DNA from 4 places in the Streptomyces sp. 1331.2 genome. Region 4 is predicted to be linked to each of the others. Evidence: riboswitches for the same ligand, from Rfam matches in the RefSeq annotation. Region 4 holds a riboswitch; each other region holds the start of a gene.

Region 1 (7,597 bases), 2.1 Mb from region 4:
CGGCATGGTGTTCCAGCGCTTCAACCTGTTCCCGCACATGACGGCCATGGAGAACGTCATCGAGGCGCCGGTCCAGGTCAAGGGCGAGAGCAAGGCCGACGCCCGCGAGCGCGCGATGGCCCTGCTGGAGCGGGTCGGCCTCGCCGACAAGGCGAAGAACTACCCCTCCCAGCTCTCCGGCGGCCAGCAGCAGCGCGTCGCGATCGCCCGCGCCCTGGCCATGAAGCCCAAGCTGATGCTCTTCGACGAGCCCACCTCGGCGCTCGACCCGGAGCTGGTCGGCGACGTCCTCGACGTCATGCGCGGCCTCGCCGAGGAGGGCATGACCATGGTGGTCGTCACCCACGAGATGGGCTTCGCCCGCGAGGTCGGCGACGCGCTGGTGTTCATGGACGGCGGTGTGGTCGTCGAATCGGGCAACCCCCGCGAGGTGCTCACCGACCCCCAGCACGAGCGCACCAAGGCCTTCCTCTCCAAGGTGCTCTGACCCCGTACCGTCGGCGCCCGGCAGGTTCTGCCTGCCGGGCGCCGCCGTTTGCCCCGTCCGGGTAATAGGCTGGAAGCAGTCAGCCCGTTACCGATCTTCTGGAAGGACCGCCGTGGAGCTCGCCTCGTACGCCGACCTCGCCGTTCGGCTGGTCAACACCGAGGAGCCCGAGCGCGGCACCGACACGCTGACCTCCGTGGACGCGGTGCGCGCCCTGTTCTCCGACTCCGCGCGGGCCGCCGCGCTCGCCGACGAGTCCGACCTGCCCCGGCTGCGGGCCGTGCGGACCAGGCTGCGCGGGGTCTTCGAGGCCGCCGCCGAGGGGGACGAGGTCCGGGGCGTCGACCTGCTGAACAGCCTGCTGATGGAGTTCCCCGTCAGCCCGCTGGTCTCCGGGCACGACTACCTGGACGCCGCCGGGCGGCCGCGCTGGCACCTGCACCTGGCCGACAACTCGGCCACCGCCACCGCGCACTTCAGCGCCGTCGCCTGCATGGGCCTGGCCGTCCACCTGACCGAGCTGGGCGCCGACCGGCTCGGCATCTGCCAGGCCGCGCCCTGCCGCAACGCCTACCTGGACACCTCGACCAACCGCTCCCGCCGCTACTGCTCGGACCGCTGCGCGACCCGGGCCAACGTGGCCGCCTACCGGGCCCGCAAGCGCCAGGAGGCGGAGGCCGCGCTGGGCGGCGGGGCCGGGGCGTAGCGGCTAGACCTCCTCGACCCAGGCGCCGAGGCGGCGGGCCAGGCCCGGCATCCGGGCCAGCCGGGGGGTGAGCAGCAGCCGCTCCAGCCGGCGGCCCGGCGCCAGCCAGGCCGGGCGCGGACGCAGCCGCAGCAGCACCCGGCCGAGCACCAGCTCGTCCGGGACCGCGCCGAAGCTGCGGCTGTCGCTGTCCACCGGGCGGTTGTCGGAGAGCATCCACCAGCCGCCGGCCCGGCGTTCGGCGGCCCGCTTCACCACCAGCAGGTCCTGCTGGAAGGGGTGACGGAAGAGCACCACCGCGCCCCGCCGGATCGGCGCGCCGTAGCGGACCAGCAGCTGGTCGCCCTCGCGCAGGGTCGGGACCATCGACCGGCCCGCCACGTCGACCAGCCCGAACGGCAGCGTGCCGCCCCGGCCCGCTTGTTCCGCGCCCCCGGGTTCCGTGCTCCGCGCCACGACTCCTCCTCCGCACCGGTCCGCACCCAGTCTGCCGTACGGGCCGTCACCTGTTCGATGTCCGGATTCGGCCGGTTCACGGTCCGTCTTTCGCCCTAGGCCCACCGCCCGATCGCGAAACCGTGGGGGTGGAAGGGTAATCTCGGGCGCGGGAAGACGATCTAAGGAAGGACTCCCATGTTCTCTCGTCTGTTTGCACCGCGTGCCACCGCTCACGCCCACTGCGACCTGCCCTGCGGCGTCTACGACCCCGCGCAGGCCAAGCTGGAGGCCGAGTCGGTCAAGGCCACCCAGGAGAAGTACCAGGCCAACGAGGACCCGCACTTCCGCGCCCGCGCCATCATCATCAAGGAGCAGCGCGCCGAGGCCGTCAAGCACCACATCTCGGTGCTGTGGAGCGACTACTTCAAGGCCCCGCACTTCGAGAAGTACCCGCAGCTGCACCAGCTGATCAACGACACCCTGAAGGCCGCCTCGGCCGCCAAGGCGTCCACCGACCCGGCCACCGGCCAGGCCCTGCTGGACCTGATCGCCGAGGTCGACAAGATCTTCTGGGAGACCAAGCAGGCCTGAGCCTGACGCGTCGCCACCCGACCGCCCCCGTCCGCACCGCCGGACGGGGGCGGTCGTGCGTTCACGTCCGGTCGCGTCCGCCCCGACCACGGTAAGGGTTGCCAGGCCTGAGTGCCTGTTATGCTGCCAGGGCGTCCGAGGGGGAAGTCCGGTGGGAATCCGGCGCTGACCCGCAACGGTGAGCGGGGCCCGTACCAGCCGTACGGTCCCGTCAGCCCGATCGCCCTCGGCCGCCGGAATCCCGACGACTCGCCGCGGACTGCGAGGGGAACGGCGCCCCGGCACGCCCGCGGCCGGCGCCCGCCCCGGCGCACCCCGGCCCGAGGCAAGGCGCGACCCGCAGTGAACGACCCGCTTGTTCGCCGAACACCCACGCTCCCGCTGGCCGTCGGCCTCGCCGCCGCCCTGCTGCTCTCGCTGGTCTGCGGGGTCGCCTTCGGCTCCTCCGGGATCGGGCTCCCCCGCGTCCTGCGGCTGCTCGGCGCCGGGCTGACGGGCGGTCGGCTGGAGGCCGAGGAGGCGGCCGCGTACGCCATCGTCTGGGAGATCCGGCTGCCGCGCACCGTGCTGGCCGCCGTGGTCGGCGCCGGGCTGGCCGCCTGCGGCGTCGCCGTCCAGGCGCTGGTGCGCAACGCGCTCGCCGACCCGTTCGTGCTCGGCATCTCCTCCGGCGGGGCCGTCGGCGCCAACGCCGTCCTGCTGTTCGGCGCCTTCGCCTCGCTCGGCGTGTGGGCGGTCTCCGTCTCCGCCTTCGGCTCGGCGCTGGCCGCCATGGCCCTGGTCTACCTCGCCGCCCGCACCGCGTTCGGGCTCACCCCGCTGCGCCTGGTGCTCACCGGCACCGCCCTGTCCTACGGCTTCTCCGCCGCCACCACCCTGATGGTCTTCGCCGCCGACCGCGGCGAGGCCGCCCGGGACGCCATGATGTGGCTGCTCGGCAGCCTCGGCGGCGCCACCTGGGGCTCGGTGCCGATCGCCGCCCTCACCGTACTGGCCGGCCTCGCCCATCTGGCGTGTGCCGCCGGGCGGTTGGACGCCCTCGCGATGGGCGACGAGACCTCCGCCTCGCTCGGCGTGGACCCGGACCGGCTGCGCCGCGAGCTGTTCGTGGTGACCGCCGCCGTCACCGGCACGGTGGTCGCGGTCAGCGGGGCGATCGGCTTCGTCGGGCTGCTGGTGCCGCACCTGGCCCGGATGCTGGTCGGCGCCGGGCACCGCCGGGTGCTGCTGGTCGCGCCGCTCGCCGGGGCGCTGCTGCTGGTCTGGGTTGACATCGCCTCCCGCACCCTGCTGGCACCCGCCGAATTGCCCGTCGGGGTGTTCACCGCCGTGCTCGGCGTGCCCGTCTTCCTGCTGATGATGCGCCGCCGCGGCCAGGCCTTCGGAGCCGGACGATGACCGGGCCGATCCCCGCGGACGACCTGACCCGCCCGGCGCCGGCCCAGGGGCTCGCCGTCGACGCCGTCTCGGTGCAGCTGGCCGGCGCCCGGCTGGTCCACGAGGTGAGCCTGCGGGCCGCCGCCGGCCGGGTGGTCGGGCTGATCGGGCCGAACGGCAGCGGCAAGTCGACCCTGCTGCGCTGCGTCTACCGGGTGCTGCGGCCGGCCGGCGGCACCGTCCGGCTGGACGGCGACGACCTGCACGCCCTCACCGCCCGCGAGACGGCCCGGCGGGTGGCCGCACTGACCCAGGAGCACTCCGCCGAGTTCGACTTCACGGTGGCCGAGGTGGTCGCCATGGGCCGGCTGCCGCACCGGCGCGGGTTCGGCGCCCCCACCGACCGGGACCGGGAGCGCTGCGCCGAGGCCCTGCGCAAGGTCCGGGCCGGCCACCTCGCCGACCGGGGCTTCCTGAGCCTGTCCGGGGGCGAGAAGCAGCGGGTGCTGTTCGCCCGTGCCCTCGTCCAGGAGCCGCGCCTGCTGGTGCTCGACGAACCCACCAACCACCTCGACATCGCCCACCAGTTGGAGGTGCTGGCGCTGGCCCGCGAGGCCGGCCCGACGGTGCTCACCGCGCTGCACGACCTCAACCTGGCGGCCGGCCACTGCGACCTGCTGTACGTGCTGCGGGCCGGCCGGATCGTCGCCTCGGGCCCGCCCGCGGAGGTGCTGCAACCCGCCCTGCTGGCCGAGGTGTTCGGCGTCCGCGCCACCCCGGTCCGGCACCCGGGGACCGGCGCCCTCCAGCTGCTGTTCGACCGCCTCACCTGACCCCGGAAGGAACCCACGTGCGCACCAAGGCCGTTGCCACCGCCGCCCTGCTCACCCTCGGACTGACCGCCTGCGGCGCCGAGATCGCCCCGAAGGAGGCCGCCGCCGGCTCCGCCCACTACCCGGTGACCGTGCGGAACTGCGGCGAGCAGCTGACCTTCCCGCAGAAGCCCGCCCGGGTGGTCACCAACGACGTCAACATCACCGAGCTGATGCTCTCCCTCGGCCTCGCCGACCGGATGGCCGGGTACGTCATGCCCGACGACAAGGGCAAGATCGACCGGGTGCCCTGGAAGGACGGCTACCAGCAGACGGCCTGGCTCTCCAAGCAGCGGCTCACCAAGGAGATCGCGCTGGACGCCAAGGCCGACCTGGTCTTCGCCGGCTGGCACTACGGCTTCGACGAGGGCAGCGGCGTCACCCCGCAGGCGTTCCGGGCGCTCGGCATCGACTCGTACGTGCTGAGCGAGTCCTGCCGCAGCGGCAAGGGCACCGAGCGCGGTGTGATGGACCCGCTGGAGGCGCTCTACACCGACCTCGCCAACCTCGGCGAGATCTTCGACGTCCGGGACCGCGCCGACCGGCTGATCGCCGACTCCAGGGCCCGGATCGCCGCCGTCCCGCAGCCCGAGCACCGCCCGTCCGTCTTCCTGTACGACAGCGGGCAGGACAAGCCGTACACCGCCGGGAAGTTCGCCGCTGCGAACCAGATCATCGCCAAGGCCGGCGGGACCAACATCATGGGCGAGCTGGCCGACACCTGGGTGACGGCCGGCTGGGAGAGCGTGGTGCAGAGCGACCCCGAGGTGATCGTGATCAACGACTACGCGACCCCGGGCGCCGAGGAGAAGCGGAAGTTCCTCAGGTCCTTCCCGCCGCTGGCGAACGTCTCCGCGATCAGGAACGACCGGATCTTCGTCCTGGACTACGTCGACCTGGTGGAGAGCCCGCGCAACCCCGCCGCGATCGGCGCCCTGGCCGACTACCTGCGCACCGTCCCGGCCCGCTGACCGGCCCGGATCGGGCTCGGACAGGCCCCGGACAGGCCCCTCCTCCGGTCGGCGGCGCCGGGCGTACGCTCAAGGTACGAGCCGACGGAACCCGACCGGAGGAGCGAATCATGACCACCATGGCGGCCCCCGTCGCCTTCGACACCCGCGCGCTGCGCGAGGGCATCGAGCGCTGCGACGCCGAGGTCCTGCTGGCGCTCTACGCGGAGGACGCGGAACTGCGCGTGGTCGACCGCAAGACCCAGCCCAGCCACCCCCTGGTGATGCACGGGCTGGAGGAGATCGGCGCCATGCTCGACGACGTCTACGGCCGCGAGATGACCCACAAGCTGGAACAGGTGGTCGTCCAGGGCGAGCACGTGGCCTTCCTGGAGTCCTGTCGCTACCCGGACGGCGTCCGGGTGCTGACGGCCTCGATGGCCGACCTGCGGGACGGGCGGATCGTCGACCAGACTTCCGTCCAGGCCTGGGACGAGCCCGGGCCCGAGCAGTAGGCTCGCAGGCATGATCCGCACCGCCGTCGCCACCGACGTCCCCGTCATCCACGCCATGATCCGCGAGCTCGCGGAGTACGAGCGGGCCCCGCACGAGGCGGTGGCCACGGAGGAGCAGCTGCACGAGGCGCTGTTCGGCGCCGCCCCGGCGGTGTTCGGCCTGATCGCCGAGGACGACGCCACCGGCGAGCCGGTCGGCTTCGCGGTCTGGTTCCTCAACTTCTCGACCTGGCGCGGCTCCCACGGGGTCTACCTGGAGGACCTGTACGTCCGCCCGGAGGCGCGCGGCGGCGGCCACGGCAAGGCCCTGCTGCTGGAGCTCGCCCGGATCGCCGTCGAGCGCGGCTACTCCCGGGTGGAGTGGTCGGTCCTGGACTGGAACCAGCCCTCGATCGACTTCTACAAGTCCCTCGGTGCGGTGCCGATGGACGAGTGGACCGTCTACCGTCTCACCGGCGACGCGCTCACCGCCGCCGGCAGCTGAACCGACCGCCGGTGGCGACGCGACCACGTGGGCGACCCGACCGCCGGTGGCAATCCGACCGGCGGGCCGGAACGGACCGACGGAGTCCGCAAAAGGGTCTGCCACCCTGCGTCGCAATGCCTTACCATGAGTAACCCCGAACCGGGGGCAGCAAGAGCGGTAACCAGCGGGGTACCAAGCAAGCACAGCGCGCCACCCAGGAGGCAAGGGTGTCCCAGATCGACGGCGATCTCGGTGTTCAGGATTTCGTGGAGGTCCGGCTCCCTGCAGCGGGGGCCTACCTCTCCGTCCTGCGAACAGCGACGGCCGGGTTGGCGGCCCGGTTGGACTTCACCCTCGACGAGATCGAGGACCTGCGGATCGCGGTCGACGAGGCCTGCGCCATCCTGCTCCAGCAGGCGGTTCCGGGCTCCGTACTGTCCTGCGAATTCCGGCTGGTGGGCGACTCCTTGAAGGTCACCGTCGCCGCCCCGACCACCGACGGCAAGGCTCCCGAACGGGACACCTTCGCCTGGACGGTGCTCTCCGCGCTGGCGGGGGAGGTCGACTCCTCGGTCGGCGACGACAAGACCGTGTCGATCAGCCTGCACAAGAAGCGCGGTGGGTCCGCCGCCCACTAGGGCGCCGCACCCCACCGCACGGACCGCGCAGCACCGAGCAGCACCCGCGCAAGGGCCGTCCGCCGCTCCCCGTCCGGGGCCCGGCGGACGGCTCCCGGTACCGCCCCGCGCGGTACGACCAACGAGACGATTCCGGGGCCACCGGCCCCGGTGCTCCCGGAACGGAACGGGGGAATGGCCGTGAGTGATCTGGACCGTACCGGCCTCGCGACGGCGGGACCTGCCGTACCGACCCAGGCGAGCGTTCCCGGCCTCGCCGCCAACGACGAAGCGCACCCGAAGGACGCCCACCGGATGAGCCACCCGACCGAGCCGACGTCCGAGCCGACGCCCGACTCCGCGCCCCCGCCGGAGCCGGCGAACGAGGCGGCCGGGCCCGGCGACACGGAACCGCACGGCGCCGTGCCCGCCCAGGTCTCGCACCGCACCGGCGCCCCGGACCGGGAGGCCGCCCGCGCGCTGTTCGTCCGGCTGTCCGCGCTGCCCGAGGGCTCCCCGGAGCGGGTCGAGCTGCGCAACCAGCTGGTGCGGATGCACATCCCGCTGGTCGAGCACCT
Region 2 (7,597 bases), 2.1 Mb from region 4:
TCGTCGTCGAAGGCGACGGACCCCTCGACCGCGACCTGGTACGCCGACACCCGGCGCTCGAAGAAGTTGGTCAGCTCCTGCACGTTCTGCAGCTCCATGAAGCCGAACGGGTTCGCCGAGCCGTACCGGATCGGCAGACCCAGACGCGCCAGGCGCTGGTCCGCGACCGCCTGCAGGTACTCCCGCATCGAGGCGGTGTTCATGCCGGGCAGGCCCTCACCGCACAGGTCCTGGGCGAACTGGAGCTCGGCCTCGACGGCCTCCTCCAGCATCTCCGTGACCTGCTTGCCCATCTCCTCGTCGAAGAGGTCGGGCTCCTCCTCGCGCACCGTGTCGACCACGGAGAACGCGAAGTCCATGTGCATGGACTCGTCGCGGAACACCCAGTTGGTGCCCGTCGCCAGACCGTGCAGCAGACCACGCGACCGGAACCAGTACACGTACGCGAACGCGCCGTAGAAGAACAGACCCTCCACACACGCCGCGAAGCAGATCAGGTTGAGCAGGAACGCCCGCCTGTCCTCCTTCGTCTGCAGCGAGTCGATGTGGTCGACCGCGTTCATGTACTTGAAGCAGAACTTGGCCTTCTGCGCGATCGACGGAATGTTCTCGACCGCCGCGAAGGCCGCCGCGCGGTCCTCCGGGTCGGGCAGGTACGTGTCGAGCAGCGTCAGGTAGAACTGCACATGCACGGCCTCCTCGAACAGCTGACGCGACAGGTACAGCCGCGCCTCCGGGGAGTTGATGTGCTTGTAGAGGCTCAGCACCACGTTGTTCGCGACGATCGAGTCACCGGTCGCGAAGAACGCGACCAGCCGGCCGATCATGTGCCGCTCGCCCTCGCTCAGCTTCGCCAGGTCGGCGACGTCCGAGTGCAGGTCCACCTCTTCCACGGTCCAGGTGTTCTTGATCGCGTCCCGGTACCGGTCGTAGAACGACGGGTAGCGCATCGGGCGCAGCGTCAGCTCGAAGCCGGGGTCGAGCAGCATCTTGCGGTCTTCGGACTGAGACATTACTGGCAGGCCTCGCAGGACTCGGGGTTCTCCAGGGAGCAGGCGAGGGCGGCTTCCTGCTCCGGGGTGAGGGTCGGGGTGTTGACCGGCACGGGCGCGGCGGCACGGGCGGCGCCGGGGGCGGCCTGGGCGATGCGGGTGGCCGGGCGCGAACGCAGGTAGTAGGTGGTCTTGAGACCGACCTTCCACGCGTAGGCGTACATCGAGCTGAGCTTGCCGATGGTCGGCGCCGCCATGAACAGGTTCAGCGACTGGCTCTGGTCGAGGTACGGCATGCGGGCCGCGGCCAGGTCGATCAGGGCGCGCTGCGGCAGCTCCCACGCGGTGCGGTACAGCGAACGGACCTCGGCGGGCAGCCAACCCAGGTCCTGCACCGAGCCGTTGGCGTCGCGCAGCGAGTCGCGGGTCTGCTGGTCCCAGACGCCGAGCTCCTTGAGCTCGCGCACCAGGTACGGGTTGACCTGCAGGAACTCGCCGCTCAGGGTCTCGCGCTTGAACAGGTTGGACACCTGCGGCTCGATGCACTCGTACACGCCGGCGATGGAGGCGATGGTCGCGGTTGGGGCGATCGCGAGCAGCAGCGAGTTGCGCAGGCCGGTCTCGGCGATGCGGGCGCGCAGCGCCGTCCAGCGGTCGGCCCACTGCGGGGCGGCCGTCGGGAAGTGGTCGATGTGCAGTTCGCCGCGGGCGGCGCGGGTCTCGCCGTACGCCTCGTGGCGGCCCAGCTGCTCGGCGAGGTCCGCGGAGCGCTCGTAGGCGGTGAGCATGATGCGCTCGGCGATCAGCGTGGAGAGCTGCTTGGCCTCCGCCGAGTCGAAGTCGATCCGCAGCTTGAAGAAGACGTCCTGCAGGCCCATCACGCCGAGGCCGACCGGGCGCCAGCGGGAGTTGGAGGTGCCGGCCTCGGTCGTCGGGTAGAAGTTGATGTCCACCACGCGGTCGAGGAAGGTGACGGCGGTGCGGACGGTGGCGTCCAGGCGCTCCCAGTCCATGGCGTTGATCAGGTCGTCGGCGCGGGCATCAAGAGCCACGTGCGCACCGAGGTTGACCGACCCCAGGTTGCAGACGGCGGTCTCGGAGTCGTCCGTGACCTCCAGGATCTCGGTGCACAGGTTGGAGGAGTGCACCGTGCGGCCGGGCAGCGCGGTCTGGTTGGCGGCGCGGTTGGAGGCGTCCTTGAAGGTCATCCAGCCGTTGCCGGTCTGCGCCAGGGTGCGCATCATGCGGGCGTACAGGGTCTGCGCGGGGATGGTGCGCACGGCCTTGCCGGCCAGCTCGGCCTTGCGGTAGGCCTCGTCGAACTCGGCGCCCCACAGGTCGACGAGCTCGGGCACGTCGGCCGGGGAGAACAGCGACCAGTCCTCGTTGGCGTTGACCCGGCGCATGAACTCGTCCGGGATCCAGTGCGCCAGGTTGAGGTTGTGGGTGCGGCGGGCCTCTTCGCCGGTGTTGTCGCGGAGCTCCAGGAACTCCTCGATGTCGGCGTGCCAGGTCTCCAGGTAGACGCAGGCCGCGCCCTTGCGCCGGCCGCCCTGGTTGACGGCGGCGACGGAGGAGTCGAGGGTGCGCAGGAACGGCACGATGCCGTTGGACTTGCCGTTGGTGCCGCGGATCAGGCTGCCGCGCGAGCGGATGCGCGAGTAGGACAGGCCGATGCCGCCGGCGTGCTTGGACAGGCGGGCGATCTGCGCGTAGCGGTTGTAGATCGAGTCCAGGTTGTCCAGCGGGGAGTCGAGCAGGTAGCAGCTCGACATCTGCGGGTGCCGGGTGCCGGAGTTGAAGAGCGTCGGCGAGGAGGTCAGGTACTCCAGGCGGCTCATCAGGCCGTACAGCTCGGCCACCTCGCGCACCGACTGCTCGTTGTCGCCGACCGCCAGGCCACAGGCGACGCGGAGCAGGAAGTGCTGCGGGGTCTCGATCACCTTGCGGGTGATCGGGTGGCGCAGCAGGTAGCGGGACTGCACGGTGCGCAGGCCGAAGTACTCGAAGCGGTCGTCGCCGGCGGTGTCGATCAGCGCGTCCAGGGCGGCGGCGTGCTTGGCGACGAACTCCGCGGTGGTGTCGCCGATCAGGCCCTCGGTGTGGCCGACGGCGATCGAGGCGGAGAAGGACGTGGAGCCCTGGCTGTTCGCCTCGTCGACGATCTCCAGGGCGAGCAGGCGGGCGGCCAGCTTCGAGTACTGGGGGTCCTCGGCGATCATCGACGCGGCGGCGTCCACGGCCAGCCCGCGCAGCTCGGCGAAGTCCGAGCCGGCGTGGCGGCCGCGCAGCGCGGCAGCGGCGACGTGGCCGGGGTCGACCTCGGGGAGGTCGGCACTGCGGTCGGTGAGAAGCCGCAGCAGGGCGCCGCCGGGGTCGGTGACCGTCGGGTCGGTGAAGGCGGTACCGGAGCCCTGGGCGGGCAGGGTGGCTGAGGCAGCGGTGGTCAAGGCGCTCTCTCCTGGCGGCGATCGGCGGCGGTGATCGGGGCCACCGGGCCGATCGGGGCAGGGGAGCACGGCACGAACGCAAGGCGGCGTCGCGCGACGGTGTCTCCCCGGCCCGCCCGCGAGGCCCGGAGGGGTACTGCTGGTGCTGGCGCGGCCTCTTGCGGGAGGGCCGTGGCGCACGCTGGCGGCAGGTACTCGGACTCGCGGGCACGGCTGCTGGAACCGCCCGCTCACCGCTGCGGGGCAGTCCCGGATTCGCACCGGGTTCCCCTGCATCGACAGCAGGAGTGAGCATACATGTAGTGCCACCGGACTGCGGCGGCACCATATGTTGTGCCTGTCGTGTCGGCTGTGCGGGCGGGCCCGGTGGCCCGTCAGTGCTTGAGATAGACCTTGTACGTGCTCGAATCGCCGGTCGGCGAGGTGAACTGGGCGACCAGCCGGTAGTGCCCGCTGCCCGCCAGGGCGTCGCTCAGGGCCCGGTCGGTGGCCCGCGGCGCGGTGCTGTCGAGGACGACCATGGTGAACCAGCCGTCCCGGATCGCGGCGGTGCTGCCGTCGTCGCCGTGGTGCTGCACGCCGGCGCCGTCGCGGTAGTCCGTCCCGGCGCGGGCCGAGACCCACTGCTCGGGCTTGCTGACCGCGCCGAGGTAGTACTCGGCGAGTCCGTCGACCTCGGTGAGGTAGTGGGCCTGCGGCGCCGTGTGGACCCGCAGGACGGCCAGCAGGCGGCCGGAGTCGGGACCGTTCTGGTAGCGCAGGGCGGACTGCTCCAGGCCGAGGGCGAGCAGCGCGACCCAGACCAGGATGCCGAGCTGGGGGTGGCGGAAGTGGGCGCCGACCAGCCGGGTCAGGCCGACCCCGGCCAGCGGGGCGGCGAGCAGCATGCCGTAGCCGAGGTGGCGGAACAGCGCGCCCGAGGTGCCGGTCCACAGGTGGGCGGCCGGGACGAGCAGGGCGGTGGCGGTGAGCACGGTGCCGAGCAGGGCGCGCCGGCCCCGGGAGGTGGGCGCGGCGTCCTTCTCGGAAGCGTCGTGCTCGTTCATCTGCTCCTTGCGGGCGTAGGCGATGGTGCCGGCGACCGCGAGGACGGTGAACAGGCCGCTCCACTGGAGGGTGGAGAGCAGGATGGACCCGGCCGAGCCGGGGGCGTTGCCGTGCGAGGGCGACCAGCCGGCGACCCGGCCGAGCGTGCCGTACGGCAGCAGCAGGACGAGGGTGGCGGCGGCGAGCGGCAGTGCGCGCAGGGCGGCCCGGCCGAGCCGGCCGCCCGGCCGGGCGGTGGCCACGGCGAGGGCGACCACCGCGGGGACGGCGAAGGCGGCGGAGTAGGCGACGGCGCAGGCCAGCGCGAGGGGCGGGGCGGCGGTCAGGACCAGGGCCGGATGGCGCCGGGAGGTGAACACCACGGCCCAGGCGGCGAGGGCGACCAGCAGGACGGCCGCGGACTCGGGGGCGGCGTAGAAGCCGACCACGACGGTGGACTGCAGCACGGCGTAGACGGCTATCGCGCAGATCGCGACCCGCTCGTTGAACAGCCGGCGGGTCAGCGAGTAGAGCAGCACCGTGGTGATCAGGGCGAAGCCGAGGCTGAGCAGCCGGGTGCCCCAGATGCCGTTGGCGTCGGCGGCGGCGCCGGCCAGCGGCGGGTAGAGCCAGGGCGAGCCGTTGATCCGGTCGACCAGGTCGGTGGTGACCGGGGTGCCGTGCAGCAGGTGGGCGAGCTGCTGGCGGCCGGCGACCATGGCGGCGGCCTCGTCGGGGTGCGCGGCGGCGAGCAGGCGCAGCGAGAGCGCGGCCTGGACGGCCAGGACGGCGCCGAGCAGGCCGCGGGCGATCCAGCGGCGGCGGGGGCTGGTGCCCGGGTCCCAGCCGATCGCGGGGACCGGGGGGATGGTGTACGGGGCCAGCTCGACGCCGTCGGGGTTGTCGACGGCGACGGCGGTGTCGGTGTCCGCAGCCGTGGCCGCTTCTTCGTCGGCGGGCTGCTGCGGGCCGGCGGGGTGCTGCGGGCCGGCGGGGTGCTTCGGGCTGGGGGAGAGGTCGCTGTTCATCATGGGTTCCGGAGGTCGAAGCCGTAACGGGGGGCGGCCACCCGCTTCTTGAAGGCGGCGAGGGTGTCCGGAACGGTCTCGACCCGCCAGTCCGCCCGCTTGATCATGTTGAACCAGATGAAGCCGACGATGTCGTCGTGAGCCTCCATCCCGGAGAACAGCTGGTCGACGAAGGCCTGTTGGTGCCTGCCCTGCTCGGCGGCGGTCTCGCTGATGAAGAACGGCTTCTGGGAGAAGGTGCGGATCTCGGCCATGGTCGGGCCGTACAGGGCCTCGAAGGTCTTGGGGCCGTCGTTGGTGAAGTAGCCGGTCATGCCGGCCCAGTCGACGTAGGTGTCGCCGGGGTAGTACGGCGCCAGGCGGGTGTTGGGCGCGGGGACGGTGATGTTGGGGCTCCAGACCCAGATCACGTTGGTGGCGCCGGCCTGGTCGAAGAGGTCGTGGACGTGGCGCCAGGCGGCGACGAAGTCCTCGGGGCTCGCGGCTTGGCGCCCCCAGGGGTACCAGTCGCCGTTCATCTCGTGCGCGATGCTGATGGCGATCGGCAGGTTGAGCTTGGCGACGGCCTTGGCGACGCCGCGCACGTAGTCGTCGGTGTCGCCGGCCGCGATCGCGGCGAGCGAGGGCTCGTGCGGCTCCCAGGCCATGAAGGGCAGGGCGCCGGCGTCGTGGATCCGGCGCACGCCGGCGGTGTCGAAGCCGCCCTTCCAGTGGGCGTAGAACTCCAGGACGTTGGGCTGCTTGCCGATCGTGCTGCCGTAGACGGGCAGCGCGTCCATGGTGGCGGGGACGCCGGGCAGGGCGGCGCCGAGGTACTTGTTCGTCGGCTTGAGCAGCGGGGTGACGTCGTACGGGACGCCGGCGGGCAGGGCCTTGGGCTTGGCGGCGGCCTGGGTCGGCACCGCGGTGGCGGTGTTCGCAGAAGGGGCCGTGCCCGGGGTCGCGGGCGCGCCGGCCGGGGCCGGCGCGGCGAGGTCCTGCTGCATCGCGAAGCCCGGGTCCTCCGGGCCGCAGCCGGTGAGCAGGAGCAGTCCGGCGGTCAGCAGCGGGAGCGCCAGCCGGCGACGGAGCCGGCCGGCCCGTCGGGGGTGGGCGGTCATGGCGATCACACTGCTTCCGTGGGCCGCGGCTGGACGAGGACCCGGCCCACGATGGTCGCGTAGAACAGGCCGGAGGCGAGGACGAGGGCGAAGTTCAGCGGGCCCATGGTGAGCATCCGCCAGATGCTCAGCAGCACCCAGAGCAGGGCCGTGCCACCGCCCCAGACGATGACCCCGAGCCAGAACCGGCGGGTCTTGTTCTTCTTGGCGCCGCTGGAGCCGGTCGGCTGCCAGGCCATCCGGTTGCGGCGCACGATGTCCCAGATGGCGAAGACGTGCGCCCAGCCGTACATCATGCGGGCGGCCCAGGCCTCCAGGCGGTACGGGTTGCGGTGCCAGAGCGGGAAGACGACCGTCGCGTAGAGCAGGCCGGGCAGCACGAGCGCGGTGTTCTGCCAGCGGATCAGGTCGGGCCGGGCGAGCAGCAGGACGATCGGGATGAGCGGAGAGACGACGGTGAACAGCGCCGTGTGGATGTAGTAGAAGAACCCGGAGAGGTAGCAGGCCCGGGTGACCGGCCGCAGTTTGGTCTGCCAGAACTTCTTGCTGCCGAGCAGGCTCATCGAGCCGGTGCACCAGCGGTACTGCTGGTTGAAGAAGCCGCCGACGTTGTCCGGGCAGACGCCGGTGGCCAGCGCGATGGGTATGTACTGCAGGTCCCAGCCGAGGCGGCGCAGGTCGAAGCCGGTGTGCACGTCCTCGGAGTGGCCGATCAGCGTGGTGCCGCCGTTCTCCTCCAGCGCGGCGCGCCGGTAGATCGCGCAGCTGCCGACGCAGATGGCGCCGTCGTTGCGCTGCCGGGAGACCTGGACCGTCCGGTAGAACAGCTCCTGGACGGCGCCGGCGCCGCGCTCGATCCAGTTCTGCGAGTCCAGGATGCGGAAGAACTGCGGGGACTGGACGATGCCGAGGCGGGGGTCGGCCTCCAGGTAGGGGAGCATCTCGTTCAGCAGGTCCGGCCTGGGCGCGAAGTCGGCGTCCAGGATGAGGATGTAGTCGCT
Region 3 (7,597 bases), 5.5 Mb from region 4:
GAGCTGGGCGACGAGGACTTGGCGGAGCGCAGTCGTGCGCGACTGCGGGAGCTGGGGCTCTAGTAGGGCTTGGTCAGGTCTGTTTTCGTGTGGGTATGTCGCGGTGGCAGGTGGGGCAGGCGCCGGCCCAGGTCGCCAGAAGGATCTGGAGCTCGCGGACGACTTGGTAGAGGCTCAGGCCGGCCCCGCGTCTTTTGGGGCGGTGGCCAGTCTGCGCAGGGTGCAGAACGCGTGGGCGAGAGAGACGAGCGTGACGTGGTGATGCCAGCCGGTGAACGTGCGGCCCTCGAAGTGGGCCAGGCCGAGGGCCTGTTTCATCTCCCGGTAGTCGTGCTCGATCCGCCAGCGGAGCTTGGCCATTCGCACCAGAGTGGTCAGCGGGGTGTCGGCGGGCAGGTTCGAGAGCCAGAACTGGACCGGCTCGGCTTCCTTGGCGGGCCATTCGGCCAGCAGCCAGCACTCGGCCAGCTCCACGCCCTCGGTGGCGTCGCGGATCTCGCGTCCGGCCGGGCGGATCCGCAGCGCCACGAAGCGCGAATACATCCGCTTGAAGCCGCTCTTCGCCTTGCCTGGGCGCGACCCCTCCCGCCACGACACCGGCCTGGCCGCTTTCGGCCCGGCAGCGATGGCCAGGTCCTTCACACTGCGGGCCTTGTCCGGGTACTTCGCCACCGGCGGCCGGCCGGTGCCGCTGTAGGCGGGCGTGACGGGCCGGGCTTCGGCAGGGTGCGCGGTCGGCGTGGTGGAGATCCCCAGCACGTAGTGCAGGCCGCGTTGCTGGAGGCCGAGGCGGAAGGCCGCGGCGTCGCCGTATCCGGCGTCGGCGATGGCGAGCGGGACGTGGACACCCCAGCACCGGGTCTCGTCGATCATGTCCAGGGCCAGCTGCCACTTCTCCACGTGGCCCAGGCCTGCGGGGATGCCGCACCGGTCTCGCCGGGCGACCTTGTCCGGGTCGGCCTTCGTCGATTCGGGGTCCCAGGACGCGGGGAGGAACAGCCGCCAGTTGACCGGCGCCGAGGCGTGGTCACGGGCCAAGTGGAGCGAGACGCCCACTTGGCAGTTGGTGACCTTGCCCGCGGTTCCGGTGTACTGCCGCGACACACACGCCGACGCGTCGCCGTCCTTGAGGAACCCCGTGTCGTCGATGATCAGCGCGGTCGGATCGATGGCGTCCTGCATCCTCCAGGACAAACGGGCCCGGACATGTGCCGGATCCCAGGGGCTTGTCGTGACGAAGTGCGCGAGAGCCTGCCGGTTTCCGTCCTCCCCGAGCCGCGCGGCCATCGGCTCCACCGACTTCCGCTTGCCGTCCAGGAGCAGCCCACGCACGTACGCCTGCCCCCAACGCCGCTGGTCAGCGCGCGTGAACGCTTCGAACAACCCCGCCGTGAACGCCTCCAGGTCCTCCCGGACCTCGGCCATCTCCCCAGGTGTCACACACCAACAACGCGCCACCTACTCCCCAGGACACGCCACCACGGCACCGACCTGACCAAGCCCTACTAGGGCCCGGTGGTGAAGGAGACCCGGGTGCGGTGCTCGCCGGTGCGGATGGTGAGGCCGTGCTCGGGGAGGCCGGCCGGGTCGCCGCCGTCGGCGAGCCAGCAGGCCACGGCGGAGCCGAGCAGCAGCGGGTCGAGGCGGGGTTCGGGGCTGCTCCAGTCGCGTTCGGCGCAGGCCTCCAGCAGCAGGCCGGTGTGCAGCCGGAGCAGGTGGCGGGCCGGGCCGAGGGCGGCCACCGCGACGGCGAGGCCGGGGAGTTCGGCGGCGGCGTCGGCGAGCCAGCGGGTGGCGGGGCGTTCGGCGTGGACCTCGGTGCGGGCCAGGACCTCGGCGGTGTAGCGCAGTTCGTCGCCGGGGTGGTCGTCGCTGAGCGCGTGGAAGCCGCGCGGGGTGTGGTCACGGGGGTCGAAGGGGTAGCGGCGCAGGGTGACTTCGGTGCCCTCGCTCTCGCCCTCGACGTCGTACGCCGTGGGAGCGTCGGTGGTGTCGGGGCGCGGGACGGGCTTGGGGTAGGGCGGCAGGAGCGGTGCGTGCTCGGGTTCGTCCAGGTGCTCCAGGAAGGAGTAGAGCAGCGGGCGCAGCAGTTCGGCGGAGTGGCCGCGCCGGCTCAGTGAGCGGTCGGTGACGGTGCGCAGTGCGGCCGGGTCCTGCTTCTGCAGGGCCAGTTCGATCTGGGCGGCGAGGTCGCCGTCGGGGTCGAGCGGGGGTGCGGCCTGGCCGAAGGCGTAGCTGGGGGAGCCCGGGTCGAGTTCCGCGGCGCCGGTGGCGGCGAGCAGGGTGGGCCGTTCCAGGGCGGCGCCGTAGACGGAGACCGAGCCGTGGTCGCCGATCAGGCAGTCGGCGGCGACCAGGGCGGCCTGCCAGCCCTGGTGGGGCGGGATCAGGCGCAGACCCATCCGGCAGGCGGTGTCGAGCAGGGCCTCGGGGTCGTGCCGGCTCCAGATGTTGGGGTGCAGGACGACGGCCACCGTGTACTCGTCGGCGGGCAGTCGGCGGACCAGGTGCCGGGGCAGATCGGGGTGCCGGCCGAATAACGAGTGCTCGCTCCAGGTGGAGTCGACGACGACGAGGCGGCGGCCGTCGACGGCGCCGAGTGCGGCGCGGTAGGCGTCGCGGGAGCGCAGGCTGGCGAGCATCCGGTCGAAGCACGGGTCGCCGACCACTCGGGCGACGTCCAGTGCCTCGGGGCAGGAGGTCCGGAGGCGGTCCAGCTGTTCGGGGTGGGACAGGCCGAGGACGTCGACGAACACCCGCCCGTGGTGGGTGAGTTCGTGCCGGGAGAGGCCGGCGGAGCTGACCGTGTCGCGGGTGGACTCGGTCACCAGGCGGTTGTAGCCGGCGCCGTGCGGGAGGACGACGAGGCCGGCGTCCAGGCGGTGCATGGAGGAGTGGACGGCGCAGGCGACGGCGAGGTCGAAGCGGCGCCGGACGGCGTCCTCCCAGTCCAGCACGGTGAAGCCGGGCAGGGCGTGCAGGTAGTCGTCCAGGGCGCGGTCGGCGAAGACGGAGCCGGGGTTGACGGTGAAGTACCGTTCGACGCCGTCCGGGTCGAGCAGGGCGAGGACGTCCAGGACCCGGGTGGCCGAGGTGAGGGTGCGGGCGACCGCCAGCACGCGGGCCTTGACCGGTCGGGTGTTCCACCGGTCGGCGGGCCAGACGTGGGGGTGGGACGGCACGCCATGATCGTACTCATCCGGGCTGCCGCCCGGGTGCTGTTCCCCGAGTGTCGGTCAGCCGGCGGCTGCGGTGGGCTCGTGGTGTTCGGCGGCGGCGCACTCGTCGAGGAGGGGGCGCATGCTCTCGTCCACGAGCCGGTAGCGCACCACGCGTCCGTCCTTGTCGCCGGTGACCACGCCGGCCGTGCGGAGCAGGCGCAGGGCCTGGGAGACGGCGGGGTCGCGCATGCCGGTGGCGACGGCGAGGTCGCTGACGGCGAGCGGGCCGGCGCGGTGCAGGGCGAGCAGCAGGGCGAGCCGCCCGGGGTCGGCGAGCAGGGAGAACCGCTCGGACCAGGACCGGACGTGCGCGGTGTCGCCGATGGCGGCGATGGCCTCGCAGACCCGGTGTCCGTCGATGGTGCGGTGGCCCGCGCGGTCGGCCGGTACGAGATGCATGCGCACATTCTTGCAGGCGAGGGCCTGTGATCCTGGACACCTGCGCAGGTGCGCAGCCTTGCATGGGTCGGGGCGCGACCCCTACGGTGTTCCCCGCCGTGGTGCTCGGGAAGACCGGTGACGGACCCTCAGGGGTCCGGATTCCGGAGCGGCCCTCGCCACTGTGATCGGGTCATTCCTTCGTCCGCGACGGAATGCCGTTCGGGTCCATGACGCCACTGGGTGCCTCGCGCGCCTGGGAAGGCGGGCCCGGACGTCCCGTAAGCCAGGAGACCGGCCACGGCGCTTCACGAAGTCTTTCCACGAGGTGTTGGAGCGTGATCCTGAGATGACCCTGCCCGAAACCATTGCCGACGGGGCGAAGACGGCCCCGTCCGTGCTGCCGACGTTCAGATGGAGGCGCGAGGACACCGTCCGTACGGCCGGGCTGATGGGGGTGATCCTGGCCATGCACGTGGTGGCCTTCGGGACGCTCATCTTCCTGGTCGCACCCGAGCGGTACGCGGTCGGTACCCAGGTCTTCGGGGTGGGCCTGGGTATCACCGCGTACACGCTCGGGATGCGGCACGCCTTCGACGCCGACCACATCGCGGTGATCGACAACACCACCCGCAAGCTGATGGCGGACGGCAAGCGGCCGGTCTCGGTGGGTTTCTGGTTCGCGCTCGGGCACTCCTCGATGGTGGTCATCATGGCCGCCCTGGTCGCGGGCGGTGCGCAGCTGGCGAACACGCTGATGGACGACGAGTCGGCCACCCACAAGTGGCTCGGCGTGATCGGGACCACCACCTCCGGCGTGTTCCTCTACCTGATCGGCGCGCTCAACCTGGCGGCGCTGCTCGGCATCCTCAAGGTGTTCCGGTCGATGCGGGCGGGGCAGTTCGACGAGGCGGAGCTGGAGGCGCACCTGGACTCGCGCGGCTTCATGGCCCGGGTGCTGAACCGGGCGACCCGCTCGATCACCCGGCCCGGGCAGATGTTCCCGGTCGGCATGGTGCTGGGTCTGGGCTTCGACACCGCGACCGAGGTCACCCTGATGGTGATGGCCGGCTCGGGGGCGGCCGCCGGGCTGCCCTGGTACGCCATCGTCTGCCTGCCGCTGCTGTTCGCGGCCGGGATGAGCCTGTTCGACACGCTGGACGGGACCTTCATGAACTTCGCGTACCAGTGGGCGTTCTCCAACCCGGTGCGGAAGGTGTACTACAACCTGACCATCACTGGGCTGTCGATCGCGGTGGCCTTCATCATCGGCACCATCGAGCTGGTCGGGGTGCTGCACGAGAAGCTCGACCTGACCGACCCGGTGACCGGCTGGATCGCGGACATCTCGCTGGACAACGTCGGCTACGCGATCGCCGGGCTGTTCGTGGTGGTCTGGGCGTTGGCGATCGGGTACTGGAAGCTGGCCCGGGTCGAGAAGCGCTGGACCCCCCAGGGGGAGTGAGCCGGGAGGGCATGAGCGGGGCTCATGGGGTGGGGGCATGAGGTTCGCTCATGGGGGCGCCCCCATGAGCGTTGCTCATGCGGCCGCGAGCAGCAGGGTGCCCGCGACGGCCAGCCCGGCGCCGAGCACCTGGACCGGGCGCAGCCGTTCCTTGAACACCCCGCGGGCCATCAGTGCGGTGACCACCGGGTAGAGCGAGGACAGGACGGCGGCAACGGTGGCCGAGCCGCGGTGCGAGGCCATCGCGAAGAGCGCGTTGGCGGCGACGTCGGCGAGCCCGATCGCGGTGAGCGCGGGCAGCCGGGCCCGCAGCCCGGGCAGTAGCCGGCCGGTGCCGCTCCCGCCGGCGCCGCGCGGGCCGGTGAGCAGGGCGGCGCCGCCGACGGCGACGTTGCAGACCCGCTGGACGCAGAGCGCCAGCAGCAGCCCGCCGCCGGTCGAGGCGTGGGCGATCAGGGCCATCACGGTGCCGAAGCCGACGGCGGCGCCCAGGGTGAGCAGCAGGGCGCTGCGGGCGGCGGCCGGGCCGCCGCGCTCCGGACCGGCGGCCAGCACCACGCCGGCCACGGCCACCGCGATCCCGGCGACCTGGCCGGGCCCGGGGCGGTCGCCGAGCGCGAGGCCGACGCCGACCGGTACCACCACGGAGACGGTGGTCAGCGGGGAGACCACGCCCATCGGGCCGAGCGCGAGCGCGCGGTAGAAGGCGAGCATCGCGAACGGGCCGATCACCCCGGCCGCGACGGCGTACCAGAGCACGGGGGAGGCGGCGGCCCAGCCGCCGGTGGCGATGACGGCGGCCAGCAGGACGGCGGCTGCCGCCACCTGGGAGGCGACGACCACGGCGAGCGCGGGCAGCCGCCGGGCGAGTGCGCCGCCGCCGAAGTCGGCGAGCCCCCAGAGCAGGCTGGCGGAGAGGGCGAGCAGCACGGTCACGGCCGGCCTCCCGAGGGGTCGGCGGGCGCGGCGGGGAGGACGGGTGATGAGGGCAGCACAATGCACTCCGAAGTACAGTCGGATGGACTCGTTGCCGAGACCGGCAGCGTAGTGCAGTGAACTGAACTTTCCGAACAATATTCCGTACCGTTTCGACCAGTGGACGGAAAGACACCGGAGGACTGACCGCGTGCCGGACCCCGACCTCGTCGCCCGGGCCCTCGCCCGGAACCTCAAGCGGCTGCGTGCCGAGCGAGGCCACACCCTGGACGCTCTCGCCGCCCGCTCCGGCGTGAGCCGCGGCATGATCGTCCAGATCGAGCAGGGCCGCACCAACCCGAGCGTGGCCACCGTCGTGCGGTTGGGCGACGCGCTCGGCGTCTCGATCGCCACGCTGCTCGACTACGAGAAGGGGCCGGACGTCCGGATCGTGCCGGGCGACCAGGCCGTGCCGCTCTGGTCGGGCCCGTCCGGCGGCACCGGCACGCTGCTGCACGGGATCGAGGCGCCCGGGCCGCTGGAGCTGTGGGAGTGGCGGATCGAGCCGGGTGAGGAGTACTCCTCGGAGCCGCACCCGGCGGGGACGGTGGAGATCATCCGGGTCGAGGAGGGGGAGCTGACCCTGGAGCACGACGAGCGCGAGCACCGGGTGCCGGCCGGCAGCACCGTCTCCTTCGACGCCTCCTATCAGCACGTCTACCGCAACGCGGGGGAGCGGGCGGTGCGGCTGGCCATGGTGGTCTCCGTCCCGCCGCCGCGCTGACCTCCGTCCGTACGTGCCGAACGGCGCCTCCCCATCCCGGGGAGGCGCCGTTCGGGCTTTTCAGTGCCGGTCGCCGTAGCGCTGGCGGAAGCGCTCGACCCGGCCCGCGGTGTCGAGCACGCGGGACTGGCCGGTGTAGAAGGGGTGGCTCGCCGAGGAGATCTCGACGTCGATCACCGGGTAGGTGTGGCCGTCCTCCCAGTCGACGGTGCGGTCGCTGGTGACCGTCGACCTGGTGAGGAAGGCGAGGCCGCCGACCTTGTCGCGGAAGACGACCGGGCGGTAGGCGGGGTGGATGCCGGGCTTCATGGGAGGGCTCCTCTCTGGGGGCGGTCAGCGCTCTTCGCGGAAGTCGACGTGCCGGCCCGCGACCGGGTCGTACTTGCGCAGGACCATCCGGTCCGGGTCGTTGCGGCGGTTCTTGCGGGTCACGTACGTGAATCCGGTGCCGGCGGTGGAGCGGAGCTTGATGACGGGGCGCAGTTCGCTGCGGGCCATGGGGCGTCCTCCTGGCGGTCTGGCGGTGCTGGGTGGGTGCTGGATGGAACCGTACACCGAAATGGATGTCATTTTCATTTGGTGTAACGTGAGCCCGGTCCTGCCCATTCCCGGACGCCAGGGAGCACCCATGTCCGCGCACTGCCAGCTCACCGGCCGTCGGCCCGGCTTCGGCAACGCGATCTCGCACTCGCACCGCCGCACCCGCCGCCGCTTCGACCCCAACATCCAGCGCAAGCGCTACTGGCTGCCCAGCGAAGGCCGGTACGTCCGGCTCGTGCTGAGCGCCAAGGGCATCCGTACCGTCGACACGATCGGCATCGAGGCCGCCGTCGC
Region 4 (7,597 bases):
CCGAGGACGACGCCCTCGACCACCACAACCTCGGCGAAGAGATCAAACAGTGGACCAACGTCCACGATGTCAGCCAAACCCCGGTCTTCACCGACCAGCCCCAGGCGATCTGGACAAGGACTCGCTACGGCAACGCAAGCACGAGGCCACCGATCGAGGCCAACAGCTTCCAGGGGTACGGCCACGAGCTGCCCAAACCCGGCATGGCACTGCTGGCCCTGAAGTTCATGGGCCTGGCACCCTAGGGCCAATGCCGGTGACAAGTCGCCTGCGAGTGAGCGGGTACGGAGGGTCCGGCACCGGCGGGGCGCAGTGGTTTCCCGATGTCCACGTCGCGCCCCTCGGCAAAGGTCGGGCCGCCAGGGCGGGCACGGCCCCTTCCGCCGTGCCCGCCCTCGGCGTCTCGATCCGGCACGTCAGCCGGCGAGTTCCTCCCGCAGGCGGCGGGCGGCGGCGACCAGGCCGTCCAGTGAGGCGCGGGTCTCCGGCCAGCCGCGGGTCTTCAGTCCGCAGTCGGGGTTGACCCAGAGCCGCTCGGCCGGGATGGCTGCGAGCCCGGCCCGCAGCAGCGAGACCACCTCCTCGGTGCTCGGCACCCGCGGGGAGTGGATGTCCCAGACCCCGGGGCCGACCTCGCGCGGATAGCCGGCTGCGGCGAGTTCACCGGCGACCTCCATGTGGGAGCGGGTCGCCTCCAGGGAGATGACGTCCGCGTCGAGGTCGTCGATCGCGGTCATGATCGCGCCGAACTCGGCGTAGCACATGTGGGTGTGGATCTGGGTGTCGGCTCGGACGGCGGAGGTGGCGAGGCGGAAGGCTCCGGTGGCCCAGTCGAGGTAGGCCGGGCGGCCGGCGGCCCGCAGCGGCAGCGTCTCGCGCAGGGCGGGTTCGTCGACCTGGACGACGGCCGCGCCCGCGGCCTCCAGGTCGGTGACCTCGTCGCGCAGGGCGAGGGCGACCTGGCGGGCGGTCTCGGCGAGCGGCTGGTCGTCGCGGACGAAGGACCAGGCGAGCATGGTGACCGGTCCGGTGAGCATGCCCTTGACCGGGCGGTCGGTGAGGTCCTGGGCGTAGCGGAACCAGTCGACGGTCATCGGGTGGGGGCGGGAGATGTCGCCGGCGAGGACCGGCGGTCGCACGTAGCGGGTGCCGTAGGACTGCACCCAGCCGTGCCGGGTGGCGAGGTATCCGGTGAGCTGTTCGGCGAAGTACTGGACCATGTCGTTGCGTTCGGGCTCGCCGTGCACGAGCACGTCCAGGCCGGCCTTCTCCTGGTAGGCGATGACCTCGCGGACCTCGGCTTCCATCCGCTCCCGGTACGCAGCCGGATCGATCCGGCCCGCCGTCAGGTCGGCGCGGGCGACGCGCAGTTCGGTGGTCTGCGGGAAGGAGCCGATGGTGGTGGTGGGCAGCAGTGGCAGGCCGAGCCGGGCGCGCTGGGCCTCGGCCCGCACGGGGTAGGGCTGGGGGCGGCGGGCGTCGGCCGCGGTGACGGCGGCGACCCGGGCGCGGACGGCCGGGTCACGGGTGATCGGGGAGTTGGCGCGGGAGGCCAGGTCGGCGCGGTTGGCGGCGAGTTGGGCGGTGATCGCGCCGGTGCCCTCGCGCAGGCCGCGGGCGAGCAGCGCCGTCTCGGCGGCCTTCTGCTTGGCGAAGGCGAGCCAGCGCAGGATCTGCGGGTCGACGTCGCGTTCGACGGCGGAGTCGATGGGCACGTGCAGGAGGGAGCAGGACGGGGCCACGTCGACCCGGTCGGCGAGGCCGAGCAGGGTCGCCAGGGTGGCGAGCGACTTCTCCAGGTCGTTGATCCAGACGTTGCGCCCGTCGATCACGCCGGCGACCAGCCGCTTGCCGGGCAGGCCGCCGACGGCCGCGAGGTCGTCGACGTTGCCGGCGGCCGGGCCGGTGAAGTCCAGGGCCAGCCCCTCGACCGGCGCCTTGGCGAGGACCGGCAGAGCCTCCCCGAGCCGGTCGAAGTAGCTCGCGACCAGCAGCTTCGGGCGCTCGGTGAGGGCGCCCAGGTCGCGGTAGGCGCGGGCGGCGGCGTTCAGTTCGGCAGGGGTGCGGTCCTGGACGAGGGCGGGCTCGTCCAGCTGGACCCACTCCGCCCCGGCCGCCTTCAGGTCGGCCAGCAGCTGCGCGTAGACGGGCAGCAGCCGGTCCAGCAGGGTGATCGGCTGGAAGTCGGCGGCGACGCCAGGGGCGGGCTTGGCCAGCAGCAGGTAGGTGACCGGGCCGACCAACACCGGCCGGGCGTCGTGGCCGAGCGCGAGGGCTTCCTTGAGCTCGGCGACGGCCTTGGCCGGGTTCGCGGCGAAGACCGTGTCCGGTCCCAACTCGGGTACCAGGTAGTGGTAGTTGGTGTCGAACCACTTGGTCATCTCCAGTGGCGCGACGTCCTGGGTGCCGCGCGCCATCGCGAAGTACCCGGCGAGCGCGTCGGCCTCGACCGCCTCCCGGTGGCGGGCCGGGATCGCGCCGACGGCCACGGTGGTGTCCAGCACGTGGTCGTAGAGCGAGAAGTCACCGGTCGGGACCTCTTCGATGCCGGAGTCGGCGAGCTGCTGCCAGTTCGTCCGGCGCAGGTCGGCCGCGGTGGCGAGCAATGCCCCGGCGGTGACCGTGCCCTTCCAGTAACCCTCGATCGCCTTCTTGAGCTCCCGGTTACGGCCCTGGCGGGGGTAGCCGTACGCGGTGGCAAGAGTTGCCGCGGCTGCGGACTTCGTGGTCAAGGGACTCTCCTTCGCGAGTCTGTCTCCTCAGGTACCCGGGGACGGGACGAGGGCGCGAAGGGATGACGAACCGGGCAGCGGCCGCCACGAACGTGCGGGCCCGGCCTGCCGGGTATGGTCGCCGACCCGCCCACGAGGTCACCGGATGGCCGCGCGCGAACGGTCGCGCACGGGCAGTGGCAGGTCTTCGGACTCGCGGGCACGCCCACCCTCGTCGAGGGCGGACACCTACTGGCCGTCGCTTCCCAGACCCGACCCGGGCCCAGTGCGTATGACGGCGGTCGTTCCCACTCACCGCTGCGGGGCAGTCCCGGACTGGCCGTTGAAAGGCGTCACCGGGTTCCCTCTTGCGACGCCCTGCCTGGCGGACAGGGCGAACCAGCTGCAGGGCCAGCTTAGGGGCAGGGGTGGGAGCCGAACGGCGGATCACTCAAGTTGTCCGAATAACGAGACGGTGTCGACGTCAGGACCGGTCGGAGGGCTCCGCGCCCAGCTGGCGGCGGGCGGGCTCCGGGCCCGCCTGCGCGTCACGCCGGAATACCGGCGGACCGGAGAACCGGAGAACCGGACCGCCTCAGGGAACGTGACGCGCGACGGGGCCGCACCTGCGGGGGCAGGTGCGGCCCCGTCGCGGGGGGGGAGGGAAGGATCAGACCGTCGCCGGGGCGTCGGCCTGGTCGGTGGACTTCTCGGCCGGCTTCGGCTTGGCGACGTACTGGTAGGCGAGGGTCAGGGCCGCCAGGGACGCCCCGACCAGGCCGGTGACCGCGAAGCCCCAGGCCGGTGCGGAGTGGTCGATGACGGCCCCGGCCAGCGGGGCGCCGATCGCCGCGCCGATGGTCATCGCCGAGCCCTGCAGGCCCGCGGCCTGGCCGACCACCGACTGCGGGACCGCCCGGGTGACCTCCTCGGAGGCCGAGGCGAGGGTCGGCGCGCAGACGAAGCCCGAGGGGAGCATGGCCAGGGCGAGCCAGATCCAGCCCGCGTGGCCGACGAACCCGACCGGGGCGATGGTGAGCCCCATCAGCAGCATCAGCCGCGGCAGCCGCCAGGGCCGGCTGGTGGCGCCGTGCCAGAAGCCGCCGAACATGGAGGCCGCGCACCAGATCGCGACGCAGACGCCGGCCCACTCGGTGTCGCCGACCCCGCGCAGCACGGCGGTGATCGAGATCTCGCTGCCGGCCAGGACGAGGTTCGCCGCCATGCTGACGCCCAGGACCAGCAGGAAGCCCGGGCGGAGCCAGACGCTGCGCCCGCGCGGCTCCTTCTCCGCCGGGTCCTTCGGGCCGGCCGCGGCCGCGCCGGACCCCGCGGCGGGGGCGAGCCGGGTGAGCAGCAGACCGGCTCCCAGGTAGAGCACGCCGATCCCGGTCATCGTCGCGGTCGCGTCGTTCACGGCGGTGATGGCACCGACCGCGACGGCCGGTCCGACCATGAAGACGACCTCGACCAGGATCGCGTCGAGGGCGAACGCCTGCCGCTGGTGCTCGGAGGGGATGTTGGTGGCGATCGCCCGGCGGATGGCCGTGAACACCGGCAGGCCCATGAACCCGGCCACCACGGAGGCCGCGAGCAGCCACGGGTAGTCGAGGTAGGGCGCGCCGATCCAGAACACGGCGTCGACCGCGCCGGTGACCAGCACCACCGGGCGCACGCCGAAGCGGTCCAGGGAGCGGCCCAGCAGCGGCGCGCCCGCGGCCCCGCCGACCGTCAGCATCAGGTCCGCGAGCCCGGCCGCACCGTAGCCGCGGTCCAGGTCGATGACGACGTGCAGGGCGAGGGCCATCGAGGCCGCGGTGAACGGGAGGCGGGCGAGCAGCCCGACGACGAACACGGTGCGCGCTCCGGGGAGCGCCAGGAGTCCTCGGTAGGACGCGAAGGCCTTGAGCACCGGTCACTCCTCCCCGACGCGGACGAGCATCTTGCCGGTGTTGTCGCCCCGCATGACGCCGAGGAACGCCTCGACCACGTTCTCGAAGCCGTCGACGATCTGCTCGTCGGCGACGATCCGGCCGGCCTGCAGGTGGGGCGTCAGCCAGATCTGGGCCTCCTGCCGCAGGTGCATGAAGTGCCGTACCTGGTAGCCGCGCAGGTGGATGCTGCGGTCCGACACGGCGTAGAGGTTGCGGGGCGCCGCGGGCGGCCGGTCGGGGTGGTTGTACTGGGATATCGAGCCGACCCAGGCGATCCGGCCGAACTCCCGGGTGGAGCCGATCGCGGCCTCCAGGTGGTCGCCGCCGACGCCTTCCAGCACGGCGTGGACGCCGTTCGGGGCGGCCTTCGCCAGCAGCTCGGCCACCGGACCGTCGTGGTAGTCGAAGGCGGCGTCGAAGCCCAGCCGTTCCACGACGTGCCGCACCTTGGCGGCGGAGCCGGCGCTGCCGACCACGTGCGCGGCGCCGGTCAGCTTCGCGATCTGGCCGGCCACGCCGCCGACCGCGCCGGCGGCCGCCGAGATGTAGACCGCCTCGCCCGCCTGGACCCGGAGGATCTCCCGGACGCCCACGTAGGCCGTCAGGCCGGTCGCGCCGAGCACCGACAGGTACGTCGCCGTCGCCACGCCGGCCGCGGGCCGGATCACGCGTCCGTAGCCGTGCTGGATCAGGGCGTGCGTGCTCCAGCCTCCGCCGTGCTCCACCAGGTCGCCGACCTGCAGGTCGGGGTCCTCGGAGCGGACGATGCGGCCGATGGCCCGGCCGTACCCCAGCGGTTCGTGGAGCGGCCACTCCTCGTCCATGAGCTCCCGCATGTACGGGTCGACGGACAGGTAGATGTTCTCCGCCAGGGCGGTGCCGGGTTCGACCGCGGGGAGCGGGTGCTCCACGACGGCGAAGTGTTCGGCACCTGGGGCGCCGTCGGGGCGCGCCACCTGGTGCACGGCGCGGAATGTGGAAGACATCGTCTCCGTCCTGGGTTGGGGGATGGCGGGGCCGACGGCGCTGACGGGGCGTCGGAACCGGGGACGGGCGGGCTCAGTGGAGCTCGGCGCCGTGGGGCGTGTCCGGGTCCTGGTCCGGGTAGAGGTAGATCGGCGCCAGGCGCCGGTCGGTGGAGTCGGCCGGCTCGCCGGAGTGCACGAGGCGTCCGCCGCCGCCGCCCAGGCCGCCGAGACCGCCCGGGTCGCCCGGCACCCAGTACAGGCCCAGGCAGGCGTCCCAGGACTCGGTCAGGCCGGTCTCGGCGTTCACCACCGGTTCCTCGCGGGGGACGACCCGCTGCTGGGCCACCGCGCCCTCGTCGGCGCCCTTCTGCAGCGCCTCGGCCCACTGCTCGTCGGAGACCAGCCAGCCGCAGGTGATGCCCTTGCCGGCGAAGCCGCCGTCGGGCTTGAGGATCAGGTGCTCGCGGCGCTCGCGGCAGTCCGCGACCACGGTGTCGAGCCCGGCCGCGCCGGGCACCAGGGCGCGGGTCCAGGGCAGCACCCGGTCCACCATGTCCCGTTCCTGCTGCGACATGTGACCGCGCAGCTGCGGGTCCGACAGGTACGCCAGGAACCGCTTGTTGTCGGTCAGGTCGCACTCCAGCGGGGCCCAGAGCGCCACCTGCCCGGAGCGGTGCGCGTCCCGCAGCCGGACCGTGGTGCGCCAGGCGTCCGGGTCGTCGACGACCTGGTCCAGGTCGAACAGCCGGTAGACCAGGTCCACCCGGCGGCCCTGGAAGCGCACCTCGGAGGCGGTCACCTCCAGCTCCTGGACCTCGCCGATCCGGCAGTCCAGCCCTTCGGCCTCCAGCAGGCGCCGCAGCAGGTACCAGGAGCCCTCGGCGTAGAGGTCCAGGCCGCCGGTGCCCTCGACCATGGCGATGACCGGGTCGCGGCCCGAGCAGACCGGGGCGGCCGCCTCGCGCAGCGCCTCGGCCAGCAGCGTCGTCTGGGAGAGGTGGTGCAGGCCGTGCGCCGTCCCGAACGCGCGGAACGCGTCGTCGGCCCAGAACATCTCCGCGAGCGGCTGCACCCACTCCTGGCCGCCGACGGATCCGCCGACGTTGAACTCCAGGACGCGCAGCGCCTCGCCGTCGTGATAGGCGTCGATCCGGCCGAAGCGCGGCGGGCTCTGCTTCTGGAAGTCCCCGACCAGTTCGGCCTTGCGCGGGTCCAGGCCGAGCGCCCGGCAGGTCCGTTCGACGTCGCCGTCGAACAGCCGGGCCGGCAGGGAGGTCAGCAGCTCGACCGAGCCGAGCAGGTCGGCGCCGAAGGCGCGCATCTCCGACTCGGGGTAGACCAGCGGCCGGCTCAGGTACCGAGCCCGCTTCAGGTCGGCGAGCACGGGGTGGCGCCGCGGGTCGATCGACCGCAACGGGCTGTCCGGGCGGGCGAGTTCGGCGTTGAGCAGGGCGCTCACCGGTTCCTTCGACAGCACGCCTCCGCCCGACATCACGCCTCCACCCGTCGGTCGATCACGCCGCGGACCTTGCCGCTGACCGGGTGGCGCGGCAGTTCTCCCTCCCCGAGGCATTCCACGGCGAAGTGCAGCAGCAGTTCGTCGGTCTCCCACTCCTGCCGGGAGCCGAGGAGCGAGAACCTGGACTCCAGGTGCGCCTTCACCACCGCCGGGTCCAGCGGACGGGCGGACTCGGTGCGGATCACGATGGACTCGTGCCCGTCCCGGGAGGCCACCTCGACCTGCACTTGGGAGACCTCGAACGCGGCCAGCTCGGCCACGACGTCCGCGTAGAGCATGGTCTGGGCGTGGGCCTTGATCTGCCCGTCGGAGCGTCCCAGGTACTCCAGCACCCGGCCGGTGAGGCCGCAGCCGCAGCTGTACGGGAAGATCCGGCCGATGTCGCCGATCCGGTAGCGGATGAGCGGCCCTTCGAGCTTCTGCAGGCTGGTCACCAGCAGTTCGCCGACCTCGCCGTCGGGCAGC

Evidence for each region. A riboswitch is a leader RNA that binds a small molecule or an ion and turns the genes downstream of it on or off. The one in region 4 is predicted to bind cobalamin.
Region 1: it holds a riboswitch for cobalamin, as region 4 does, so the genes downstream of both, CRP52_RS11340 (FecCD family ABC transporter permease) here and metE (5-methyltetrahydropteroyltriglutamate--homocysteine S-methyltransferase) in region 4, are expected to answer to the same signal.
Region 2: it holds a riboswitch for cobalamin, as region 4 does, so the genes downstream of both, CRP52_RS11485 (ribonucleoside-diphosphate reductase subunit alpha) here and metE (5-methyltetrahydropteroyltriglutamate--homocysteine S-methyltransferase) in region 4, are expected to answer to the same signal.
Region 3: it holds a riboswitch for cobalamin, as region 4 does, so the genes downstream of both, CRP52_RS26735 (HoxN/HupN/NixA family nickel/cobalt transporter) here and metE (5-methyltetrahydropteroyltriglutamate--homocysteine S-methyltransferase) in region 4, are expected to answer to the same signal.

The regions. Positions count from the first base shown of each region.
Region 1 covers NZ_OBMJ01000001.1:2,707,771-2,715,367, forward strand. Annotated here, with positions in the region: gene CRP52_RS11320 (amino acid ABC transporter ATP-binding protein) at 1-487, shown strand, start outside; gene CRP52_RS11325 (CGNR zinc finger domain-containing protein) at 600-1,193, shown strand; gene sodX (nickel-type superoxide dismutase maturation protease) at 1,197-1,559, opposite strand; gene sodN (superoxide dismutase, Ni) at 1,827-2,222, shown strand; cobalamin riboswitch at 2,313-2,468, shown strand; gene CRP52_RS11340 (FecCD family ABC transporter permease) at 2,565-3,620, shown strand; gene CRP52_RS11345 (ABC transporter ATP-binding protein) at 3,617-4,432, shown strand; gene CRP52_RS11350 (ABC transporter substrate-binding protein) at 4,450-5,442, shown strand; gene CRP52_RS11355 (nuclear transport factor 2 family protein) at 5,553-5,936, shown strand; gene CRP52_RS11360 (GNAT family N-acetyltransferase) at 5,947-6,420, shown strand; gene CRP52_RS11365 (anti-sigma regulatory factor) at 6,630-7,040, shown strand; gene CRP52_RS11370 (RNA polymerase sigma factor SigF) at 7,221-7,597, shown strand, end outside.
Region 2 covers NZ_OBMJ01000001.1:2,740,015-2,747,611, reverse strand. Annotated here, with positions in the region: gene CRP52_RS11490 (ribonucleotide-diphosphate reductase subunit beta) at 1-1,013, opposite strand, end outside; gene CRP52_RS11485 (ribonucleoside-diphosphate reductase subunit alpha) at 1,013-3,418, opposite strand; cobalamin riboswitch at 3,612-3,767, opposite strand; gene CRP52_RS11480 (glycosyltransferase family 39 protein) at 3,817-5,499, opposite strand; gene CRP52_RS11475 (glycoside hydrolase family 26 protein) at 5,496-6,596, opposite strand; gene CRP52_RS11470 (glycosyltransferase family 2 protein) at 6,602-7,597, opposite strand, start outside.
Region 3 covers NZ_OBMJ01000001.1:6,144,899-6,152,495, forward strand. Annotated here, with positions in the region: gene CRP52_RS26715 (AAA family ATPase) at 1-63, shown strand, start outside; gene CRP52_RS26720 (IS701 family transposase) at 175-1,425, opposite strand; gene CRP52_RS26725 (hypothetical protein) at 1,506-3,182, opposite strand; gene CRP52_RS26730 (ArsR/SmtB family transcription factor) at 3,237-3,620, opposite strand; cobalamin riboswitch at 3,703-3,916, shown strand; gene CRP52_RS26735 (HoxN/HupN/NixA family nickel/cobalt transporter) at 3,949-5,064, shown strand; gene CRP52_RS26740 (DMT family transporter) at 5,140-6,000, opposite strand; gene CRP52_RS26745 (helix-turn-helix domain-containing protein) at 6,191-6,763, shown strand; gene CRP52_RS26750 (type B 50S ribosomal protein L31) at 6,824-7,072, opposite strand; gene rpmG (50S ribosomal protein L33) at 7,097-7,261, opposite strand; gene rpmB (50S ribosomal protein L28) at 7,392-7,597, shown strand, end outside.
Region 4 covers NZ_OBMJ01000001.1:636,438-644,034, forward strand. Annotated here, with positions in the region: gene CRP52_RS02800 (extracellular catalytic domain type 1 short-chain-length polyhydroxyalkanoate depolymerase) at 1-245, shown strand, start outside; gene metE (5-methyltetrahydropteroyltriglutamate--homocysteine S-methyltransferase) at 417-2,732, opposite strand; cobalamin riboswitch at 2,894-3,131, opposite strand; gene CRP52_RS02810 (MFS transporter) at 3,382-4,623, opposite strand; gene CRP52_RS02815 (MDR family NADP-dependent oxidoreductase) at 4,627-5,631, opposite strand; gene CRP52_RS02820 (hypothetical protein) at 5,705-7,105, opposite strand; gene CRP52_RS02825 (phenylacetate--CoA ligase family protein) at 7,105-7,597, opposite strand, start outside.